3 linked regions of the Gloeobacter violaceus PCC 7421 genome follow. The protein of the gene in region 1 interacts with the protein of each later gene in a pairwise test. Links are inferred from orthologs where the notes say so. Each region holds a gene or a part of one and is shown on either strand. Other genes may lie near its edges.

Region 1 (7,698 bases):
GCGCACATAGATTGCCGACAAACAGAACGTTGCACAGCGAAATCGGATTGCGGCCCTCCACCGGATACTGGGTGCCCAGTTCGGTCAATTTGCGGACCACCGGATTGGCCAGACCAAAGATGAAGACGGCCAACCAAAGATAAATTTTGCCGGACACAGTGCCTGCGAAGCGGTCGCGAATCTCGGCCATGGCTCAACTATAGGTGGGCATTGCGTGCGGGTTCTGCAGGGATTACGGGCAGTGCAGCCCGGTGGATTGTACAAAGCCCCGACCGCCGGCCAGGGCTCAGTCTATGCACTCACCGCCAGGACAAAGCTTGTAGGGTAAAATCGAGGGGTAAATCCGGCCGCCGGCTTCTGGGCTGGATCGGCGGTGACTGCAACTCGCAGGCCGGGCGCATCGATGGAGTGGCAAAGTGAGCGATCCGTGGATCCGGACTTTTTTTATCGGTAGGGCAACGGCCGAGATTTTGCTTGAAAAGCTTGAAGATGCCGTCACCGATGTGCTGAGTGAAGTGGGCAAAGCCGAGGCGGATTGGCGCGACGGGCTGCGGCAATTTACCGAGGCGGTAATCACCCGCGCCGAGGCCGAACAGGCCGAGACGCTGGCGGACTTGAGCGCCGAGGGCTACACGGCGCGCACCCCGGCGGCTTCCAAAGATGTCCAGCGCAATATCGACGAGTTGCGGGCGGAGGTTGCCCGCCTGCGCTCGGAATTGCAGCGCTTCCGCAACCAGGAAGCCACGTGAAGTCCCTGTCCCCCTCCGCTACCCATTCGTGATCGTGTCGGCGCCGCCTTCTTCTGCTAAGAACTATCGCTGGAATCGAGTCAACTACTCGCGCACCCGCCGCGTGATCGATATTTGGGGCTTCTTTTTGTTGATTCTGTTCTACCGCTGGTGGGACAGCAAAAAGTGGACCTACCGCAGCGGCGACAGCGAAGAAAACCGCTCGCGCCGCCAGCGCATGCGGGCCATCTGGACGCGCGAGACAATGCTCGAACTGGGGCCGACTTTTATCAAGGTCGGGCAACTGTTTTCGACGCGGGCGGACTTGTTCCCGAAAGAATATATCGAAGAACTCTCCAGACTCCAGGACGAGGTACCGGCCTTTCCCTACGAACAGGTCGTCGAGATCGTCGAGGACCAGTTCGGCAAACCGATCCCCCAGGTCTTTCAATTTTTTGATCCGACTCCGATTGCCGCCGCTTCCCTGGGTCAGGTGCACAGAGCCCAGCTGCACTCGGGCGAAGATGTCGTCGTCAAAGTGCAGCGGCCGGGCCTAGAAAAGCTGTTCAATGTCGATCTCGGTATCCTGCGCGGCATCGCCCAGTACCTGCAGAATCACCCGCGCTACGGCCGGGGCGGGCGCGAGTGGGTGCCCATCTACGACGAGTGCGCCCGCATCCTCATGCAGGAGATCGACTATCTCAACGAGGGGCGCAACGCCGACACCTTCCGCCGCAACTTCAAAGACAGCCCCGAAATTTGTGTGCCGCGGGTCTACTGGCGCTACTCCTCCCCCAGGGTGCTCACCCTCGAATATTTGCCGGGCATCAAAATCAGCAACTACGAGGCGCTGGAGGCGGCGGGGCTCGACCGGCGGTCGCTGGCGCGCATCGGGGCGCGCTCCTACCTGCAGCAGCTGCTCAACGACGGCTTCTTTCACGCCGATCCCCACCCGGGCAACATCGCCGTGCGCCACGACGGGGCGCTGATTTTTTACGACTTCGGCATGATGGGCCACATCCAGCCGGGCACCAAAGAGAAGCTCATGGACACCTTTCTTGGGGTGGCCCAATCCGATGCCGACAAGGTGATCGATTCGCTCATCGAACTGGGGGCCATCAAGAAAAGTGCCGACCGGGTGCCCATCCGCCGCTCGATCGAATTTTTGCTCACCAACTTCGTCAACCAGCCCTACAACCTGCAGTCGTTCAACTTTGCGGAGTTGACCGACGACATCTACGAAATGGCTTACGAGCAGCCCTTTCGCTTTCCGGCGACTTTCACGTTTGTGTTGCGGGCCGTCTCGACCCTCGAAGGATTGGGCAAGGGCCTCGATCCCGATTTCAACTTTATGGACGTGGCCCAGCCTTTTGCCGATCAGCTCATGGCTGTCAATTCAGAATTCGGTATGCGCGAATTATTCAACCAGCTCGGCCAGCAGGTGGGCCAGGTCAGCTCGATGACCGTCAACCTGCCCCGGCGCATCGAGCAAACGCTTGAGCGGGCCGACCGCGGCGAACTGCGGGTGCGCACCAAGTCGATCGAGACGGAGCGATTGCTCAAGCGGCTCAACTCGGCGGCCATCGGCGGCATCTACAGCGTGCTGTTGGCGGCTTTTCTCATCTGTTCGGTCGTGCTCTACACCGCCGACCATATTCTCGAGGCGATCGCCGCCTTTGGCCTGGCGGGTCTGCTGTCCTTCGCCCTCGGGCGGGTGCTGCTGCGGTTGCAGCGCATCGACACCGACTTGCAGTAGCGCCCGGCACGCTAGACAGCTGCGGGAGTCTCATCCTATAGTGTTAGCCTGAAAGCGCTCTGTTGGAGGGAAGGCCATTCCTGAGCCGATCAACCTGACGGTGAGCCTGAGGGGCACCCGCGATGAAGGCGAAAACTACCAGCTTTTTCGCCTGATTGGTCAGCTGGACGCCTTCTCGGAACCCGTCTTCCGCAAAGTGATGAACAAGTACATCGAGGAAGGCTCGCCCAACATCGTCCTGGACTTGTCACAGATCGATTTTGTCGACAGCTCCGGCCTCGGGGCACTGGTGCAGCTGGCCAAAAAAGTGCAGGGAGTTCCCGGTACTTTCCAGATCGTCGCCAACCCGCGGGTCACCCAGACGGTGAGACTGGTGCGCCTGGAGCAGTTTTTGTCGCTGCGCAATTCCCTCGAAGAAGCGCTCGGGCACATTCCCGGAAAGTAGCCCTTGGATCCCGTCCAGATCCGCTCGCTGTCGCTGGAGGCGCTGGCCTACCTGGGCGACGCGGTCTGGGAACTGCACGTGCGCACGCGGGTGCTGCTCCCCCCCCGCCGCCTCCAGTGGCTGCACGGCGACACCGTCGCCTGTGTGCGGGCCTCTGCCCAGGCAAAGCTTGCGACCTGCCTGTCCCCGCACCTGACGGTGGAGGAGGCCGACTGGCTAAGGCGCGGTCGCAACGCCGGGGGGACGGTCCCGCGGCGCCTCGACCCGGCCACCTACCGTTTGGCCACGGCCTTCGAGGCTTTGTTAGGATATTTGTTTCTGGCTGACCGCGACCGCCTCGGGGTCATCCTTCACCTGTGCGATGAGTTTCAACACCACCATGGCCCCGACACCCCGTCCCCAGAGGCCTAAGCGCCCGAGCACCAAGGCGAAGCCCTACTCCGCCGCCAAACCCAAAACCAAGCGCCCGGCCAAACTGGTGCGTAAAGCCACAGGCGAGGTGTCCCGACCCGAACGGCCGCGCGATGCGACCCGAACGGCCAAAGTCAAAGACATCACGCCGACCGGGGCCGGGAGCCGCGCCCCCAAGACCATCAAGACCCGCATGGCCCCTGAAGCCGCCCCGACCGTAGTCGAGAGCGACGAGGCGGAACTGCTCTACGGCAAACAGTCGGTGCTCGCTGCTCTGCAGAACAGCCGTCCCCTCAACCGCGTCTGGCTCACCGAGAAGTTGCGCTACGACCCACGCTTTTTGCGGCTGCTCGACGCGGCCAAGGCCGGCGGGGCGGTGATCGACATCGTCGAGCCGCGCCGGCTCGATCAGCTCACCGCCGGGGGCAACCACCAGGGCGTCGCCGCCCAGGCCGCCGCCCATCCCTACGTCGAATTCGAGGAATTGATCGCTTCGCTCGTGGAGCGGCCCGACCCGGTGTTGCTCGCCGCCGACGGCATCGAAGATCCCCACAATCTGGGGGCGCTCATCCGCTCCGCCGAGGCGTTCGGTTTTCAGGGGATCATCTTGCCCCAGCGGCGGGCGGTGGGGGTGACGGCGACGGTGGCCAAGGTGGCGGCGGGGGCGGTGGAGCACCTGCCCATCGCCCGGGTCACCAACCTCAACCAGGCCATCGAACGCCTCAAGGAGGCGGGTTATCAGGTCGTCGGCACCCAGGAGAAGGCAAGCCAGGCGCTCTACGAACTGAAGTTGGATGGGCCATTGGTAGTCGTGGTGGGCTCCGAAGGCAAGGGCATTTCGCTACTCACCCAGCGCCACTGCGATCACATGGTCTCGATTCCGCTGGCGGGCAAGACTACCAGCCTCAACGCTTCGGTGGCAGGTGGGATCATGCTTTACGAGGTGATGCGCCAGCGCCGCGCCAACCAGATCGACCTCAGCTAGACGGTGCACCCTGTACCCGGCCACTGCGAGAGAAGCATGGGCGGGTTTAGGCTAGAAGGCGGACGGCTTCCCCGGTCCTATGCAATCCTGGCTGCAGAATTTTCGGCAACTGCTCCGTCCCCAGCGCCTCGCGACGCTGGAAGCGTGCCTGATCGGTCTGGTGGCGGGGCTCGCGGCGGTCATCCTCAAGCAGGGCGCCGACCTCCTCAGCCACTGGCGCCTCGACGCTGCGGGATCATTCGGCTGGTGGGTGTTGCCGCTGCTCGGGCTTTTGGGGGGAGTGACGGCCGGCTGGTTGGTGGAGCGCTTCGCTCCGGAAGCTTCCGGCAGCGGCATCCCCCAGGTCAAGGCGGTGCTTGCCCGCGTGCCGATGGCGCTCGATCTGCGCGTCGCCCTCGTCAAACTGGTGGGCACGATGGTGACGCTGGGTTCAGGGTTTCCGCTCGGGCGCGAAGGCCCGACCATTCAGATCGGCGCGGCGCTGGCCAACCAGCTCAGCCGCTGGGTGCCCACTTCCCCCGCTTACCGCCGCCAGTTGGTGGCCGCCGGGGCGGGAGCGGGATTGGCCGCCGCCTTCGACGCCCCGATCGCCGGGGTGATCTTTGTTGTCGAGCAACTGCTGCAGAACGTTTCGGGCCTCACCCTGGGGGTGGCCATCCTCGCCTCGTTTATCGGCGCGGTGCTCTCGCGGGTCCTGGGGGGCTTCAGCTTCGACCTCAAATCGAGCATGGCCGATTTTCAGACCGGTTTTACGGTTCAGGAGATCCCGTTCTATCTGTTGCTCGGGGTGATGGCGGGGGTGCTCGGAGCGCTCTACAACCGGGGGCTAATCGCGAGCCTTACCTTTAACCGGCGGGTGCTGCGTCTGAACATGCCTTTGCGGGTGGGCCTTGCCGGACTGGTTATGGGCGGGAGCCTGGCGCTGCTACCTGCGGTCTTTCGCGACGGCGAAGCGTTGCGCGGGCTGATTATCGGCGCGCAGGAACCCTGGCAGTTCGCCGCCCTCGCCTTCGTGGCCCAGTTTGTGCTGACACTCATCGCCTATGGCTCCGGGGCACCGGGCGGCGTGTTCGCCCCCTCGCTGGTGCTGGGGGCTGCCCTGGGTTCGCTGGTGGGCACGCTCTCCTACAGCACCCTGGCCGTCAACGCGCCCATCACCTACTCGCTGGTCGGGATGGGGGCATTTTTCTGTGCGGTGACCCGCGTGCCGATTACGGCGGTGATCATTATTTTCGAGATCACCAACGACTTCAACCTGGTGCTGCCCTTGATGGTCGTCTGCGTGGTCGCTTCGCTGGTGGCTGAGCGCCTCAACGAAGGCTCGATCTACGACCAACTTTTGGCCTGGAACGGCATCCGTCTGGGCGAGGAGGCGGTGAGCGACGAGAAGCTGCTCGCTCAACTGGCGGCGGGCGATGTCATGCAGACGCGCCTGGAGACGCTGGAGAGCACGCTTCCCCTCAGCGAAGTGTCCCAGGCGTTTTCGCGCTCGCACCACCGGGGCTTTCCGGTGGTCAAGGACGAGAAGCTGGTGGGGATCGTCACCCAGACCGATCTGATGAAGATCGCGGCGCGCAATCTGCCGCCCACCGCCCCGCTCAGCGAACTGATGACGCCGCAGCCGGTCACCGTCACTCCCCGCGACAGCCTCAAAGAGGTGCTCTATTTGCTCAATCGCTACGAATTGAGCCGCCTGCCGGTGGTCGAGGAGGCCAAGCTGGTAGGGATCATCACCCGCAGCGACATCATCCGCGCCGAGGCGGATTTGCTCAGTGGCGACACCCAGGCGGTGGGTCCGCGCCCCGACCCGTCCTACGTGGTCTACCAGACCCGCGCTCCGGCCTTGGGAGGCGGTCGCCTGCTGTTGCCCCTGGCCAATCCGGACACCGCCCCGGCGCTTTTGGAATTTGCCCTGGCCATCGCCCGCGCGCGCAACCTCGAACTGGAGTGTCTGCACGTCATCGCCGTACCCCGCACCAGCGCACCCTCCAGCACCCCGGTGGCAGTGGCCCCGGCAGTCAACCTCGTGCGCCAGGCCGTGCGCGCCGGTCGCGCCGTCGGGGTGCCGGTACACACCCAGGTGCGCGTCGCCCACGATATCGCCCAGGCGGTGCTCGAAACGGTCAAAGAGCGGCGCATCGGCCTGGTGCTGATGGGTTGGCGGGGGGTGAACACCTCCCCGGAGCGCATCTTCAGCAACACCGTGGACACGATCATCCGCCAGGCGCCATGCGAGGTGCTCCTGGTCAAGCTCAAAGGCGACGCGATCCCGCGCCGCTGGCTGGTGCCCATCGGCGGCGGCCCCAACGCCCAGGAGGCCATTAAGATTCTGCCCGCCTTATTGCGCCGCGGCCCCGGCAAGAGCGAGATCGCCGTCTGCCAGGTCTTCGCCCCCGACAATCCGGCCCACGACACAGGTCTACTCGATGCGGACGCCGAGAGCCTCGGCCGCTCGTTGGGCTACCCCGTGCGCGCCTTGCCTTTGTTCTCAAAATCCGTTGCTCAGGCCATCGTTCAGTGCACCTCCGAAGGCCACTTCGACGGGGTGATTATTGGTGCGAGCCGCGAGAGCCTGCTGCGCCAGGCCATCCGGGGCAACATCCCCGAAACCGTCGCCAAGGGCAGCGACTGCACGGTGGTCGTGGTGCGCACTTAGCAATTGCAGGGGGATCATCGGGTGTAAGCTTACCGAACCCGGAGCGTGTCTAGAGCGGTTTTCGATCGAATGTGGGACGGGCCAACTAGAAAGGCTTGCTGCAGAAGATCATTGGCTTCTTCGCCGTTTTACGTCCAACTGAAAACCGCTCTGGATCGATACATTGAAGCTACGCACCTACAGCTTTGACCCCACTCATCCACATGGTATGCACAAGGCCTTTGTTTTTGCAGCGGTCCTCGGATTGACTGTCGAAGATGCTAGGTGGCTGCGTTCCAAAAACTTTATTGAGGCGCAAATATTAAATGCAATTCCTGCTTTGTCGTCTCCCCTTGGCCAACGGTACGTGCTAAATCTCAAAGTGACAGCGCCGTATGGCCAGTCAGCCGCAGTGCACACAAGCTACATTGTCCGAAACGGGGAGGGCTTTGACTGCTTGCCGGAAGCCTGAGATTCAGGGGGACTTCTCAAGGCTAAGTTCAACACATAGCACAGCCTCCATTTGCGTACACTTGAAAGTTGATATGCTTAAGCAAGCTGTGATTTGCGCGGGTTTTTCATATGGTTGATAATAACGAGAGATACTATTTTGATGGATTGCCTGAAGAGAGCTTATTTGATAAGCCCTTCAATGATACGGAATACATACTGAGTCAAGACCTTCCCGAGCTATACAAGAAACTTCAAGGACTTCAGGATCACCGCCTGCTTGCCATC
Region 2 (7,647 bases), 1.2 Mb from region 1 along the record:
CGGCGCCCACTCCCGCAGCGACTACCCCGAGCGCAACGACGGCGAGTATCTCAAGCACACCCTCGCCTACCGCGAAGGGGACGCCCTGCGCATCGACTACCGGCCGGTGGATCTGAGCTTGCAGGCGGTCGATCCTGAGCGCTTCACCCCCCAGGCGCGCAAATACTAGAGCAGGTGTCAGGTGTCAGGGTAAAAACCGCTGCCTGTCCAGGTTTCCAGTCCTACTTCTCGGTGCAGCGCACACGCAGAACTAGGGGTCGTGGCACGGCAGGTGCAGTTTGGGAACAACACATCACCCTTCCATTGGCGCGCCTTTCCTCGCAAATCCTTGCACAGAAAGCTTTCCAGCCTCTGCTTGTGAAATTACGGGTTGAGCAGACCTGAGCGGGCTGCGTTCCTATTTTCAGGTGAGAACCCCCAGTCTCACCCGGCAGTCCGGGGTGGGAACAGTTGGCAGACCGGGACTTCGCTGCCCAAGATCACCAATTCCACCCCCTCCTCCAGCACCTCTACCCGGGAGTAGCGCTCGGCAGTCGGGGCGGTAAAGCGATGCACCCTCCGGTTCCTCACGTCCACTACCCAGTATTCGCCAATGCCGGCCGAGGCGTAGGCCCGGCTCTTGGTGAGCAGGTCGTACTCCAGCGACGAGTCCGACACCTCGATGAGCAGGCGCAGCTGCCCAGGGCCCGGATGGGCATCAGCATAGTCTCTGCCCTGCGGATCGGGCTCCACCAGGGCAATATCGGGCACCGGCTCTCCGTACTCACCCAGGCTCACCGGTTGGTCGACAAACAGCATCGCGGGGTCGACCCCGAGGCGCAACAACAACTGCATCAACCGCCGCACCGTGGCAGCGTGGAGGGGACCCTGGGGAGGCACAGTGAGGATGCGTCCTTCCAACAGTTCGACTTTTTCCTCCGGTCCGAACACACCGGCACCAGCCATGCGGTGGTACTCGGCCGTGCTGAAAAGCCTGGTAGCGACCCGCTCGACGGTGACCATCGCGCACTGCCTCTGGAGGGACAGACCCATTGTACCCATGGCCCGGTACAGGCTCGTTGCACCTACTGGGGGGCAAGGGTTCCTTGCAAGGCGACACCATCAGCGGTGAGGTCATCCATTTCCGGGGGGTGCCTACGAGACTTAAGGGTTCCCAGGTTCTTCTGGGCGGTGTCGAGTGGGTAACTTTCCCCGGGCCGTCCAGAGCGTTTCTCAAGGGGAAGAGGTGTCTTCCCTCTCAGAAATCCCCCATCCCCCGAAAATTGATGGCCTCATCGCACGGGAATGCCTGTCCCTGGTTGATGGGATTGGGCCGGTCGCGCACAGATGATGACAAAGCCTCAAAGCGCTTCTGGGTCGACGCCTTGCTCTCGCAAATACGCGGCCAGCCGTTCTGAGCGCTGCCGCTCGCGCTCGGCCTGCTGCTTCGCTTGAGCAGCTTCTTGCATAGCTTGCTCGGTCTCCTGCCTGGCTCGCTGCAGTTGCGTCTGCTCCTCGCGGATCACATCCTCGACAAGAGGCGGAGACAGGAGGATATCTACCGTCAGTTCCAGTTGGGGAAACTGCACAGACACCAATTGGTCGCCGCTTTGGAACTCCACCCGCTCGTAGCTGTTTTCACTTTGCGGATCGCTCAGCACCCACACCCGCTGCCGGACCGGATCGACAATCCAGTACTCGGGAATGTCTACCATGGCGTACTCCGCCCGCTTGCGGACGTAGTCGCGCCGCCAGTCTTCGCTCACCACCTCGACGACCAATAGTGGTGTTTCGCCGGTGTCAAGAATACCGTCTCCCGGGCGGGCGCAAAGCCGCTCCCACAGCTCGCGGCTACAGACCACCACATCGGGGATCCGCGAAGTATCTTCTTCGGTGCGCACCCCAACGGCACTTTTGGCCACCAGCGGCAGTTGTTGGGCGGCAAATTGTCGCTGGAGTCGGCTTGCAACAAATTCGCAGATGCTGGTGTGCAGTCCGGTCGGTGTCGTTATCGGCTCCAGATGTCCATGAAAGAGTTCGTAGCGAATACCCGGTTCTCCCTGGTAACGCACGTACTCTTCGAAAGTCATCGTTTTGCCTGAAGGCTCGGACGCGGCGGTCTGAATCATCGGCGGCTCCCACGCTGCGGGGCGCTGTGATCAATTGTCCACCTCGGGCCGCTGATATTCACTGTTTCAACTGGGCAACAGTTGTGATTCGCCGTCGGGGATGGTGAACGACTGCAGGGTAAAACTCGCCGAGACCGTCTCGGTGATCGTCTCGACCGCCCGGTAGCTCACCTGCATCGATTCGCGCGTCAACACCGCCTTGGTGTAGACGTGGTACTTGAGATCGACGTACTCGATATACGGATTGGACTGCTGCAACAGCGGAGCTGCCAATGGCGTCGGATCGATGAGGCCGCCCAACAGCTCGAAGACGCCCGCCGAACTGACCGAGCCGCCCACCACCTCCACCGCCACCGACGGGCTCGCCGGATCGGTGAAATCGGGCTTGAGGACGCCCGCGTAGCAGTTGTGGATATCGCCGGTCCAGACCACGACGTTGCGGATTTGCTTGTCGGCAATAAACGAAAGCAGCTCGGTGCGCTCGGCAGGATAGCCGTCCCAGGCATCCAGGTTGATGTAGAGCGTCAGCCCATTCGCCTCGGAGACGATATCGCCCTCCACGCGGCGCGGGCGGCCGAAAAAGCGCGGCGGCTTACCCGTGGGCCGACCGTCCGTACCGATGTCGAACGCCACGAAGCGCACCAGCATCATTTCGTTAAGAAGCACCTTCCAGCGCGCCTGTGAACCGAGCAAATTTTTCTTGAGCCAACTGCGCTGCTGATAGCCCAGCATCGTGCGCGCCGGATCTTCGAGTTCGGGGCAGCCGGGGCTCAAAAAGTCGCTGGCGCAGACCACACCGTCGCGAAACTGGCGCAAGTCGAGCACGAACAAATCCGCAAGAGCGCCAAACGAGAGCTTGCGGTAGAGCCGCACCACCGCCTTGTCGTCCACGACCGTAAGGGGAGTGACCGGCTCGACCGGTAGGTACTCTAGAAAGGCCGTGTAGCCCGCCAGTTGGCGCGCCTTTTGCTCCTCGCTCACCAGGTCGCGCCCGGCGTAATTGTTGAACACCTCGTGGTCGTCCCACAGGTGGATCCAGCAGAACAGACGGCGCACCTCGCGAAAGTCGGGATCGCTCAAGTAGAGCTTGTACTTGGCGCGGTACTCTTCGAGGGTCCTCGCCTCACCGCCGCCAATCGTGTCCTCGCGCACCTGGCCGTTCTGGAAGCCCGCATCACCCGTCTCGTAAATGTTGTCGCCCAGGTGAATGCAGTAGTCGGCGTCGTCATCCTGGCAAATGGCGGCATAGACCGTGTAGAAGCCCTGGGTGTAATCCTGGCAGGAGACGTAGGCAAAGGTCAGTTGTTCGATGCTGCTGTCGGGGTCGGGGGCAGTCTTGGTGCGGCCTGTGACGCTGGTGTAGCCAGTATCGGTGGTGAACCGGTAATAGTAGCGCGTAAAAGGCTCCAGGCCGCCGGTGCGCATCTTGACGGTGAAGTCGTGACCGGCGTCCGTGGTGACGCTGCCCTGGAGAACCACGGAGGCAAAATCCTCCGTCAGCGAGACTTCGAAATGGACCGTCAGCGGTCCGCCGTTCTGAAACGCTTCCGGCACCCGCGTCCAGAGCACCACCCCATCGGAGCGCGGATCGCCCGAGGCGACGCCGTAATCGTCGGCACCCTGGGCGGCGGCCCGGCGCCTCGGATTGACGGACAGCAACAGCGCCGGGGCGACCAAGGCGCCTTTGATTACCGTGCGACGATTGAACATCGGACGCGCTCCAGGCAGGCAGGACAGAGCAACGCTACTGCTGCAGTATTAAGGCCCCGTTAAGGCATGTGCCCATACCGGCTTAGGGCCACCGACAGTACTTGCTCAAACACCCCAAAAAGCTTGCAGCAGATGGACCGTGGGCGTTCAGGCAAGCACTGCGCGGCTCGTGCCAATCGAGAAATATACGCAGATATTCCCCAGGCATAAACGGCAGTCGCTCGGCCCACTCTATCGCGACTATTGTCCGGGCGTCCCACATTTCCTCCAGGCCGAGGGCAGGCACCTCCTCGGGAGAGAGCCGGTACAGATCGACATGGACGAGCGGCCGTGTTGCCTGCGGGTACTCTTCGATGAGAGCGAAGGTGGGGGAGGTGACCGGTTCCTCGATGCCGAGCGCCGCAGCCAATCCTTGAATGCAGGTCGTCTTGCCCGCACCGAGATCGCCGTCAAACAGCAGCACCACGCCCGGCTGCCAGCACTCGGCCAACCGCGCCCCCAGCGTTCGCGTCGCCTCGGCGTCGGGCAACAGGATTTTCATCGCCGAATGTGACAAGATTGATACAAAGGCCCGTTTCCGAAGCGGCAGTGCAAACGATTTTACTGGTGGATGGCTACAACGTGGTCGGGGCCTGGCCCAGGCTGGCACGGCTGCGCGACCGCCACAGTCTGGAAGCGGCCAGAAACGAGCTTGTCGAGCAACTGGCAGGCTACGCCAGTTTTCGCGGCTACCGCGCGGTGCTGGTCTTCGACGCCCAATTGGTCACCTCGCCGCTGGTACGCGCGAGCGAGACGCCCCACCTTGAAGTGTGCTTTACCGATTACGAACAGACCGCCGACAGTTTTATCGAGCAGTACAGCTACCAGTTGCTGCGCGAGAACCGGCGTCGCCGGGTGATGGTGGCCACCTCCGACCGGGCGCAGCAGGTGCTCGTACTTGCCCAGGGGGCCGACTGGCTATCCTCCGAGCAGCTGCTCAAAGAAGTTGAAGCCGCCCGCCGCCAGCTGCGCGAGGACCTGCGCAACCGCAAAGCCCGGCCAAGCAATAAACTCGCCGACCGACTCGATCCGACGGTGCGCGACAAACTTGCCCGTTGGCGCTTCGGCGAATAGGACGGCCGCCGTGTGGCTTGCAGTCAATATCGGCAACAGCCGCCAGCACTGGGGCTGGTTCACCGGAACAAAGCTGGTGCGGACGCTGGATTTTCCGCTCACTCACTGGGACGCGCAGGCTCCAGATGCGGCCGAGCAAATCGTAGTCGCCTCGGTAACGACCACCCATCTGGAGCGCTGGCGCACCTTGCCCCATGCCCGTATCTTGAACCTTGCGGATGTGCCCCTATCCGGTACGTATCCCACCCTCGGAATCGACCGGGCACTGAATTTGATCGCCGCCGCCGACGCTTACGGTTGCCCGGCCCTGGTGACTGACTTCGGAACCGCCATCACCCTGAGTGCGGTCGATGAGTTCGGCCGCTTTTGCGGCGGGGCCATCCTGCCGGGGCTGGGCACGCAGTTGCGCGCCCTGGAACATTTCACCGCCGCCTTACCGGCGGTGGACTTGCCCGAACCTTGGCCGCCGCTATTGGCCCGCACCACCCAAGCAGCAATTCAAAGCGGTGTGGTGCGGGTGACCCTCGCAGGTCTTGCGCAATTTCTCGAATCCTGGAAGCGGCAGTATCCGGGCGGCATAAGCGTAGCCACCGGCGGCGACAGCGAGCGCGTCCACCGGTGGCTACCGGACCTATTCGATGTGCAGGACACCCATCTCACCTTGTGGGGGATCTGCGTGGCCGCCCGGGGTGCCGATTAGATGGCGGCAAAGCCGCTAAGGCTTCTCCACTTCCTTCTTCACTTCGCTGGTCTTTTCCCTGGTTTCTTTGCCCATTTCGGAGCGCTGGGTCTTGGCACGCTTGTCGGATTCGACCTGGCGCTCGCGCATCTCGCCCATGCTGTTGCTGTCTTCTTTGGTTGTCGTTTTGGTCTGGGCTCCGGTTTTGCTCTCGGTCTTTTCCATCGAACCGGTCTGGGCCATCGCCTGCGGGGCGAAGCCGCCGATGAGAGCGACACCGGCAAGAAGAGCGACAAACTTGCGCATCTGGGGACTCCTTAAATGTCACTGCGGCAAACGGTACTCGGTCTAATAGTGCAGCCTTTGTCGTCAAAGCCGATTCCGCCTGGAGGCAGAAACATCCGAGCCCCAAAGTAGCTGTCGTTCCGTCCCCTGGGCTTTGAAAATAGAAACCCCCGCAGGCGGGGCTGCGGGGGTTGGGCCAATCGGCGAAGAGAGCTCTTCGCTACTTGCGCGTGAACAGATGGGTGGGGAGGGCTTTTAGCACCTTGGTGCCGTCCATCAGCCAGACAAAGCCCTTAGCTGCGTCGGGATGACGCCAGACGATGTCCAGCTTGCGGTCGCCGTTGAAATCGCCGGTGCCGGCCATCTGCCATTGCAGATCCCCAAGCGGGGGCAAGACCACTGTGGATAGGCGCCGTGTACCTTTCATCAGCCAGACACCGTTTTCGCCCGTGGCGTGGTTGCGCCAGAAGATGTCGCGGTGTCCGTCGCCGTTAAAGTCTCCGGTAGCACCAGCCAGCCAGAGCCCCTCACCGAGGGTAGGCAGGGCCACCGTGCGCACCACGCGGTCGCCGTCCATCAACTGCAGACTGTTGGTGCCGCTCTGGTGGTTTCTTACCAACCTGTCGGCCTTGCCGTCGCCGTTCATGTCGCTTGTAGCAAGCGACTGGGTCTGGCTGATCAGCGAGAAGAGCACTCTGCCCGAAGCTGCAGTCCCAAAATCGACGCTGGAGCCATCCACCGCGATCTTGTAGGTGTTGCCGGCTACGGCAGTAAAGGTCACGCCGCTTTGGGGACGGGTGGGCAGGTCGTCATTGGCGGCCACCAGGATGAGCGAGGAAAGCAAGTCACCTTTGTAAACCGCCAGCAGCGTGTTGAAGTTGCTGCCTTTGGTGGAAACGCTGACCGGACCGGTGGTAGCGGCTGTCCAGGTCCACCAGAGCGATTTGCCGCCGGGATTGGCGGCATGTTCGGGTTCATCGAATTCCTTGGTCGCTCCTTCGTTGCCGGCCCGCTGCACGTACAGTAAAGGTTGCCGCTTACTGGGAATCACCGTGGCGGCGGCAAAATCGTCGTTAGGCGGTGCCAACGTCAGCGCCAGGGTAAAGGTGCCGGTGCTGCCGAAAAAGCCGTCGACCGCAATCTGGTAGGCGGTACCCGCCACGGCACTGAAGGAGAACTCGCAGAAGTCCGAGCCTGCCACAAACGTCAGGGCGGAAACCGAGGCCCCTGTGTAGACAGCGTGAACCGTGTCGAAGGAGCTGTTGCAGACATTGACGATGACTTCGCCGGATTGGGGGGCGGTCCAGGTATACCAGACCGAGGCGCCGCCCGGGATAAAGGCGATGTCCGGTTCGCCCGGTTCTTTGGTAGCCCCGAAGTTGCTGCCGCTCACCGAGGGCGACTTGCCGCTAATCGTCTCGCGATCGGCGAAGTCGTCGTTGGTGGGTGGTTCGGAGAACGACAGGTTCAAGTTGATCGTGCCCGTGGACGGCCCGGAGCCGAAGTTGAAGCCGTCCACGGCTATCTGGTAAGTCGTGCCGGCTGCAGCACTGAAACTCAACTGGCAAGAACCGATCGAAGCGATTGGGGTGAGGGCGGAAACGGCATTGCCCGTGTAGACTCCCAGCAGCACGGAGAAAAAGCTGCTGCAGGTATTCAGGCTGGCCGTGCCCGTAGAAGGCGCCGTCCAGGTATACCAGATCGAGGCACCACCGACATTGCCGCCGTGGTCGGGTTCGCCCGGCTCCTTGG
Region 3 (7,621 bases), 2.0 Mb from region 1 along the record:
CCGAGGAGCAAAGCCTCGACCGGCGCTGGGCTGCTCTTGCCCGTCTGCGCGAAGAGTTGGGCTGATCCGCCTCCCCCCCGCTCTTCTGGTAAGGTGGATTCCAGAAAAATGGCGCCGGTGGGGATCACAACGCATGGAAACTCCAGAAGAGAAACTGGCAAGCCCGAACCTGGGCGATCGCCTCAGCGCGGTGGGTGCGCTGCGGGACATACCCGCTGAGCACTCGGTGGCGCTGTTGGTCAAAGCGGCCCAGGACGACAATGCCCGCGTGCGCTACGCCGCTGTGAGCCTGCTGGGCCAAAAAGAGGACCGCTCTGTCCTGGGCTTGCTGCGAACCTTGCTCACCTCGGACCCGGAATTTGACGTGCGCGCCGCCGCCGCCGCCGCCCTGGGCGATTTGCACGCCCAGGAAGCCTACGAAGATTTGGCCGCCGCCTTTGCCCAGGACAACGAGTGGCTGGTCAGATTCAGCATCCTGGCCGCCCTCGGCGAACTGGGCGACCGGCGGGCGGTGGACCTGCTGGTGACGGCCCTCAAGGGCGACCCGCTCATCCGCACCGTCGCTGCCGGAGCCCTCGGACAGTTGGGCGACCGGCGGGCGGTGGGCGAATTGGTGGCCTACATCGCCGACGAAGACTGGCAGCTGCGCTTTCGCATCGCCCAGGCTCTCGGCGAACTGGGCGGCGAAGAAGCGTGCTCTGCATTGCAAACTCTCGCCGCTGATCCCAACGATGCAGTCAGTTCCACGGCCCGTTCCGCCCTCGAACAGCTTGCGCAATAGCCTGGACTTGTCCAAAATCCGATCTGGAAGCTTTCCTTAAATCATCCCCGAGCGCGGGCAAATGGTATTCTGCGAAACATTAGTATCTGTCACAATGCGTAAGCATTTGTACTGGTTCTCCTTATACTCTGACACTCCCCCCAGGGGAGTTTTTTTCTTGATGGGCGGTTGCCGTCCCCGGTATCGCCGGGCCGGGCGTGCCACGATGGTTGGTTGTCCGTTGCCGGTGCGCGCGATGGCCAGTGTCGATCTGCTGCCCTACAACCTGTTCAGTCGCCATCTGCAGGAGCGCTTTGGCGAAAAAATCTTCAAAGTCACCCTCGATGCCGGTTTTGACTGTCCCAACCGCGACGGCACCCGGGCGCGCGGGGGCTGCACCTTCTGCGACGCCTCCGGTTCCTCAGCCCAGGTGAGCCCTCCCGCCACTCCTCTAGATGAGCAGTTGCGCCTCGGCATGGCAGGCTGGCAGCGCAAGTTCGGCGAGAAGGCCCGCAAATTCATCGCCTACTACCAGGCGTTCACCAACACCCATGCGCCGGTAGACCGGCTGCGCGAGGTCTACCGGGCCGGTATGGAGCACCCCGACTGCATAGGCATCGCCATCGGCACCCGCCCCGACTGCGTGGGGGAGCCGGTGCTCGAGTTGCTGGCCGAAATGGCCTCCCGCAAATACCTCTGGGTCGAGTACGGCCTGCAAAGCGCCCACGACCAGACCCTGGCACGCATCAACCGCGCCCACACCGTCGCCGAATTCGTCGATGCGGTGCGGCGCACCCGGGGGCGGGGCATCGAAGTCTGCGCCCACCTGATCCATGGCCTGCCCGGCGACACCCCGGCAATGATGCTCCAGTCGGTGGATTTGCTCGCTTCCCTCGGAGTCGAAGGCGTCAAGATCCACTCGCTGCACATCGTCAAAGGCTCGGTCATGGCAGGGCAGTACCTGCGCGGCGAGATCCCGCTGATGAGCCGGACCGAATATGTGCAGTGGGTGTGCGACTCGCTGGAGCGCCTGCCCTGGCAGATCAAAATCCATCGCCTCACGGGCGACGCCCTGCCGCACCTGCTCATCGCCCCGGAATGGTCGCGCCACAAACTCGCCGTGCTGGGCGCCATTCAGCAGGAGATGCGCAGGCGGGGCACCCGGCAAGGTTCCGGGGTGCGCTCTCTGACACCTGACACTTATTAAGGAGTATTGCGCCCATGCGGCCAGCCCCGGCCAAAGGCGTAGGATCATCGGGACGCTCAAGGAACCGAAGCTATGACCCTGGCACGCTATGTCTACACACCGGATCCGCAGGAGGGGACGCTGCTTACCCCGGTGAACAATTCCACGGCGATCCGCTGGTTCATCGACAATCTGCCCATCAACCGGGTGGGGATGGACGAGTTTACCCGCGGGTTGGAAATTGGCATGGCCCACGGTTACTGGCTCATCGGTCCTTTCGCGCTGCTCGGTCCTCTACGCAACACCGAACTGGGTCTGGTGGCCGGGCTGGTCTCGACCATCGGCCTGCTGCTCATCTCGACCATTGGGCTTTCGGGTTACGCCTCGCTGGTCGAAGACGTGCCGACCGAATTCGACCGCAAGGGCTGGAGCCGGCTTGCCGGCGGTTTTCTGGTGGGCGGTGTCGGGGGGGCCATCTTCGCCTTTGCGATTTTGCAGTTTTTCCCGCTGGTCTCAGCCATCGCCCGCATCCCCTAACCGGGAGCGGGTTGTGAGCGGGCTTTGCGCCTGCACTCTCGTCGGTGCCGCCCAGGTGCAGCAGCTCGAAGCGGCGCTGTTTGCCGCGGGGATGCCCGTCGAAGCTTTGATGGAAAAAGCGGGCCTGCGGCTGGCGGCAGCGATTGCCGCCGACTATCCGGCCGGGGGTTATCCGCGGGTGGGGGTGCTCGTGGGTCCCGGCCACAACGGCGGCGACGCCCTGGTGGTGGCGCGCGAACTGTGGCTGGTCGGGCGATCGGTGCAGGTCTTTTGCCCGAGACCGCCCATCAAACCCCTCGCCCGGGCGCACCTTGATTACTTTCAGTCGCTGGGGGGCAGGGTGCACACCGGTGCAGTCCCTGAGGAGCCGGGGGTGGATTTGTGGGTCGACGGCCTGTTCGGCTTTGGTCTGGAGCGGCCCGTCGCCGAACCCTACGCCGGGCTGATGGCGCAGGTGAATGCCTCGGGGGTGCCGGTGGCCGCCGTCGATCTGCCCTCGGGGCTTTCGAGCGAGACCGGTGAGGCTCTGGGCGGCCTCGCGGTGCGGGCGGCGCGCACCTACTGCCTGGGTCTGTGGAAGCGGGGGCTGTGGCAGGATGCGGCGCTCGATTGGCTCGGGGTGCCTGTGCGCCTCGAGATCGGATTTAGCGAAGCGCAGGTGCGCTCGGTTCTGGGGGAGGATCACCGCTCGGCCCGGCTGCTGTTGCCCGATGCGGCCCGCGCCGGGCTGCCGTTGGCGCGCCCGGCCACAGCCCACAAGTACAGCGTCGGCACGCTGCTCGCGGTGGCGGGATCGCGCCAGTACGGGGGCGCTGCAACGCTGGTGGCGCTGGGGGCCCGCTCGGGCGGTCCCGGCATGCTCTATCTGGCCCTGCCCGAATCACTGGCGGACCGGGTGGCGGCGCGGCTGCCGGAGGCGATTGTTCATCCCTGCCCGCAAGCCGAAAACGGCGCCCTCGCCGATTTGCCGGGGGTAGACCTCGAAAAGTTCGATGCGGTGGTCTGCGGCCCGGGATTGGGCAAAGCCGAGCAGGCCCTGGTGCTTCGCCTGGCGCGCGAAGCAGCGGGCGCCCTGGTGCTCGACGCCGACGGTCTCAATTTGATTGCAGGTCAACTGGAGGTGCTTGCGCAGCGCGCGGCCCCGACAGTACTCACCCCGCACCCGGGGGAATTCAAGCGGCTTTTTCCGGACATTGCCCTTGCCGATCGCCAGGGAGCCGCCCGCACCGCCGCCCTTCGCTCCCACGCCTGGATCGTGCTCAAGGGGGCGCGCACGGTGGTCGCTTCCCCAAGCGGCCAGGTGTGGGTCAATCCCGGCGGCTCCCCCGCCCTCGCCCGCGGCGGTTCGGGCGATGTGCTCGCCGGGCTTCTCGGTGCCCTGCTCGCCCAGTGCGAGAATCCAGAACCCGCCGTGCTCGGCGCCGTCTGGTGGCACGCGGCGGCGGGAGAGTGGCTTGCCGCCCGACACACCGTCCTGGGCGTCGATGCGGAGACCCTCGCGTTGGGATTGCTGCCGTTTCTGGCGGCGGACGGCCCTTAAGCCTGCTCTAAGGGGGCCATCGTCAGTCCCTCGCGCGACAGTTGCTCGTGGTAAAGCTCCGCCTGTTCGAGCGGGCCAACCCAGACAATCGCCCGCCCTTCGCTGTGCACCTGTTGGGTCAGCTTCCAGGCGCGATCGGGGTGCATGTGGGGGATGTACTTGACCAGGCAGTTGGCCACGTGCTGGAAAGTATTGAAGTCGTCGTTGAGGACGATGACCTTCCAGGGCTTGAGGGCCTTGACGCTGGTTTCCGGCTTGGTCGGAGTGACAGTGGCGCTCGACATCGCTCTTCGCTCGCTCAACGTCGGTCGTCTCAAGCTAGCCGTTGCCGTCGCCGTCGCCGCTGTCGCGCAGGTTCTTGGGGGTGATCTTGTTCACCCAACCGGGGGGCTCGCTGCCTTCCCAACCTGCCGGGCGCTTCGAGCTGTACCAGGCAACCGAACCGATGGTCACGCACGCCACAAAGCCGACGGCCAGCAAAGCCCAAAAAATGACCATGATCCCTCCCGGTAAAACCACCGTTGGTGTCAATTTTAGAATAGATATGAAGAATAGATCTCCATCTACGGCATCTAACCGCCTTTTGCGGCGGTTGACTAGGATGAACGAACGTCCGCAGATCCGGTGTTTAGACATGCTCGCACTGCCCACCCTGTCCCCTGTCGATCTGGCCCAGTGGATGCTCGAAGCCTTCGGCACCCAACTGCGCGTGCGCTGCGAGCGGCCCTTGCCTGCGGGCGAAGGCTGCCTGCTGGTGGTCAGCAGCCACCGCAGTTTCTTGGACGCGCCGCTGTTGGTGCGCTCGATGGGCTCACCCGTGCGCCTGGTCTGTCACCACTACCTGGGCCAGGTACCGGTAGTCAACGAACTGGTCCGCCAGTTGGGCGGTTTTCACCTCGGTCCGGCGGGGCAGGGCTGGTCGACGCTGTTTCGCCAGGCGAGCCGCTATTTGCTGAGCGGTACCCACGTGGCCATCTTCCCGGAGGGGGCGCAGCTGATTGCCGCCCACAGTCGGCCGGGCCAGGTGGCGACCTTCAGGCGGGGTTTTGCCCATCTGGCTTTGCGCAGCGGCATCGAGCATCTGCCGATTGTGCCGGTGGCCATCGTCTCCAAGCGCGAAGCGAGCGGTCCTCTGGTACCCCTGCGGCTTCTGAGCCTCTTCGACGGCAGCGAACCGATGTTCCAGAAGGCGGGCTGGCATCCCTACGTGCTCTACGAACAGGTCGAATTGCGCGTCGGGGCGCCGCGCCGGATCCGCCCGGAGGAGGTTGCCCGCTACCGCGGCGGGGAGGCGGCTGTCGTCACCGCCGCCCTGGCGGCCGAGCTGGAAAATGCCGCGCGCGAGTTGACCCTCCCTGGAGGTCGCCACCCATGCTGAGCGAGCGGCCTTTGCTGGTCTATTTGCCGGGCCTCGACGGCACGGGCAAGCTCTTTTTTCAGCAGGAGTTCAAGCTCGCTGCCTACTGCGACGTCACTGCCCTGTCGATTCCGGTGGACGACCGCGGCGAGTGGCCCGACCTGATTGCCCGGGTAGACGAGCTGATTGCCGCTCACCCCGGCCGCCGAATCATTTTGTGCGGCGAATCCTTCGGCGGGTGCCTGGCGATGATCGCAGCCATCGAGCGGCCGGAGGCTTTCGATCGGCTGGTGCTGGTCAACCCGGCCACCTCCTGGCGGCGGCAGATCTGGCTGAACCAGGGCGCGCGCTGGCTGGCCCTGCTGCCGGCGGTGTCGCTGCAGGTCGCCGCTGTGGTGTTTCTGCCGTTTTTGAGCGCCACCAACCGCCTTACCCCGGAGGACCGCCGCACGCTGCTGGCCACGGTGCGCCTGGTCTCGCGCGACACGATTCTCCACCGCCTCGAACTGATGCAGCGATGCGACTGCGACGGACAACTGCACCGGCTTTCGATGCCGACGCTGCTGTTGGGGGGACGGATGGACCGGTTGCTGCCCTCGGTACAGGAAGTGCAGTGGCTGGCCGAGCGACTGCCCGATGCGCGCGTCGAAATCTTGCCCTACAGCGGTCACGCCGCGCTGATCGAAGAAGAACTGGATCTGGGCGCTTACTTACTCAAGTATGGCTTCGTGCAAGAACCCTACGGCCGCGAGGCGCACCCGTAGGGTCAGGTCTTTTATGTAGGTGCTTAAAACGAACCTGTGCGCGGCTGGATGAGGCGACCGTCGGGCAGCGTGCTCAGGTAATCGACCATCGAGCCCTCGCTGTCGAGGCGGCCACCGTGCCAGAAAAGCTCCATCACCGACACCGAGCGCACGTCGGCCGGCAGTGACGGCAGGCGGTTGTCGAGGTTGCGCACCGTCTCGACGGCCAGTTGGGCGGTATCGAGGGGCACCGAAGTGTACTCAGGTACGACGCGGGCGTTGTAGACGTGGCCATCGGCGCCGATCTCGTAGGCGACCACGGTGTACTCCCCGGCGCTCACCCGGTCAAAGTACAGGTCGTGGTAGCGGCGGATCTGCCAGGAGAGGCGCATGTTGAAAGCCCCGAGCGCTTCGGCATCCACCGTCGGCTCCTCGGGTCTGAACAAATCCCCCACCCGGGCGGGTAGGGCCAGGGCGCTTTGGCCCCAGCGCACCAGCTTGCCCGGGTTAAAGGTCTCGCGCAATTCGGTGGAGACGGCTTTGGCCACGGCGCGGGTCGCCTGGCACGGCGTCTGGGTCGCCAGCCAATGCCCGGCGAGCGGAGTAAGGGTCAAAGCAAGACCCAGGACCAAAAACGGTTTGAAGACGGCTGGCAGATGGTTCATTGCGAGATCCCCGGCGGTAAATCAGTGGAGAGGTGAGAGTGACTCGGGCTTTTGCGCCTGTGTTGCCAGAATACTACACGCTTCTAAAGCCGTGCCCCCCGTACGGACGGGATCCCCTCGGGTATGCAAAAGGGGCACCCCGGACGGGATGCCCCTATCAAGCCGCTCGTGTCAATCGCTACGGCTTGGGTTTAGGTTCGCCCGCTGGGCGGGTGGTGCTCTTGGGCTGCAAGTTCGGGTCGGTGTTGCTCACACCGGAGGGCGGATCGGCGATGACGGCGTCATTGGACCGACTCTGGCTCTCGGGCAGGTCGGTGGTACGCGTGACATCGACGCGATCGGAGCTTTTGCCCATGCCGGAAGAAGTCTTGTTCGACTTTTTCGTGGAGGTGTCGGGCTTCATCGGGTCCATCGAAGTGTTCGGGCGCTCAGCCGCGGGGGTCCCGGCGCTCGGGGTGGCGTCGGTGCGCGGCTCACTGGTCGGACCGCTCTTGTCGTTCATCGGGTTGGAACGCGGGTTGCCGCTGCTCGGGGTCGTGGGCTGCATCTTATTTTTGCTGTCCATCGAGCTACCGGGACGGGTCATCGGGTCCATCGAACTGCCGGGGCGCTCGGCCGCGGGGGTCCCGGCGCTCGGGGTGGCGTCGGTGCGCGGCTCGGTGCTGCGCGGGCCGCTCTCGTCGGTGGTCGGGTTAGAGCGCGGGTTGCTGGGGGTGGTCGAACTGCTACCGCCGTAGGGGGTGGTCGTCTGGGCCATGCCGGGCGCAGCCGACAGCAAAAGCCCCAGAGCAAGCAGTCCGGCGATGTGCGTCTTCATAAGGATCTCCAGTGAA

What was found.
Region 2: the proteins of rlmB (region 1) and tsaE interact in binary tests that used the Escherichia coli proteins (3 or more experiments, as listed by UniProt). The link is inferred for Gloeobacter violaceus PCC 7421 from one-to-one orthologs.
Region 3: the proteins of rlmB (region 1) and GLL_RS11575 interact in binary tests that used the Escherichia coli proteins (3 or more experiments, as listed by UniProt). The link is inferred for Gloeobacter violaceus PCC 7421 from one-to-one orthologs.

The regions. Positions count from the first base shown.
Region 1 is NC_005125.1:4,375,816-4,383,513, forward strand. The notes cover bases 2,365-5,316. They hold rlmB (23S rRNA (guanosine(2251)-2'-O)-methyltransferase RlmB), read left to right. Parts: upstream 2,365-3,308; coding sequence 3,309-4,325; downstream 4,326-5,316. Other genes in these bases: GLL_RS21510 (ABC1 kinase family protein), read left to right, coding at 2,365-2,484; GLL_RS21515 (STAS domain-containing protein), read left to right, coding at 2,585-2,929; GLL_RS21520 (Mini-ribonuclease 3), read left to right, coding at 2,933-3,340; GLL_RS21530 (chloride channel protein), read left to right, coding at 4,405-5,316. Outside these bases: GLL_RS21500 (DMT family transporter), read right to left, coding at 1-190; GLL_RS21505 (DUF6825 family protein), read left to right, coding at 417-749; more of GLL_RS21510, read left to right, coding at 661-2,364; more of GLL_RS21530, read left to right, coding at 5,317-6,981; GLL_RS23855 (DUF6883 domain-containing protein), read left to right, coding at 7,145-7,432; GLL_RS21535 (DUF4145 domain-containing protein), read left to right, coding at 7,543-7,698. UniProt on the Escherichia coli protein: Specifically methylates the ribose of guanosine 2251 in 23S rRNA.
Region 2 is NC_005125.1:3,189,064-3,196,710, forward strand. The notes cover bases 2,631-5,531. They hold tsaE (tRNA (adenosine(37)-N6)-threonylcarbamoyltransferase complex ATPase subunit type 1 TsaE), read right to left. Parts: upstream 4,360-5,531; coding sequence 3,901-4,359; downstream 2,631-3,900. Other genes in these bases: GLL_RS15435 (alkaline phosphatase D family protein), read right to left, coding at 2,631-3,818; GLL_RS15445 (NYN domain-containing protein), read left to right, coding at 4,407-4,931; GLL_RS15450 (pantothenate kinase), read left to right, coding at 4,942-5,531. Outside these bases: GLL_RS15420 (succinate dehydrogenase/fumarate reductase flavoprotein subunit), read left to right, coding at 1-169; GLL_RS15425 (Uma2 family endonuclease), read right to left, coding at 424-1,002; GLL_RS15430 (Uma2 family endonuclease), read right to left, coding at 1,341-2,108; more of GLL_RS15435, read right to left, coding at 2,175-2,630; more of GLL_RS15450, read left to right, coding at 5,532-5,631; GLL_RS15455 (hypothetical protein), read right to left, coding at 5,647-5,916; GLL_RS15460 (FG-GAP repeat domain-containing protein), read right to left, coding at 6,116-7,647. UniProt on the Escherichia coli protein: Required for the formation of a threonylcarbamoyl group on adenosine at position 37 (t(6)A37) in tRNAs that read codons beginning with adenine.
Region 3 is NC_005125.1:2,392,715-2,400,335, forward strand. The notes cover bases 1,885-4,759. They hold GLL_RS11575 (NAD(P)H-hydrate dehydratase), read left to right. Parts: upstream 1,885-2,496; coding sequence 2,497-4,023; downstream 4,024-4,759. Other genes in these bases: GLL_RS11565 (TIGR01212 family radical SAM protein), read left to right, coding at 1,885-1,967; GLL_RS11570 (photosystem I reaction center subunit XI), read left to right, coding at 2,040-2,483; clpS (ATP-dependent Clp protease adapter ClpS), read right to left, coding at 4,020-4,307; psb35 (photosystem II assembly protein Psb35), read right to left, coding at 4,342-4,521; GLL_RS11590 (lysophospholipid acyltransferase family protein), read left to right, coding at 4,658-4,759. In the rest of the region: GLL_RS11555 (YceD family protein), read left to right, coding at 1-65; GLL_RS11560 (HEAT repeat domain-containing protein), read left to right, coding at 134-781; more of GLL_RS11565, read left to right, coding at 1,017-1,884; more of GLL_RS11590, read left to right, coding at 4,760-5,401; GLL_RS11595 (alpha/beta fold hydrolase), read left to right, coding at 5,395-6,144; GLL_RS11600 (hypothetical protein), read right to left, coding at 6,168-6,788; GLL_RS11605 (hypothetical protein), read right to left, coding at 6,967-7,605. UniProt on the Escherichia coli protein: Bifunctional enzyme that catalyzes the epimerization of the S- and R-forms of NAD(P)HX and the dehydration of the S-form of NAD(P)HX at the expense of ADP, which is converted to AMP.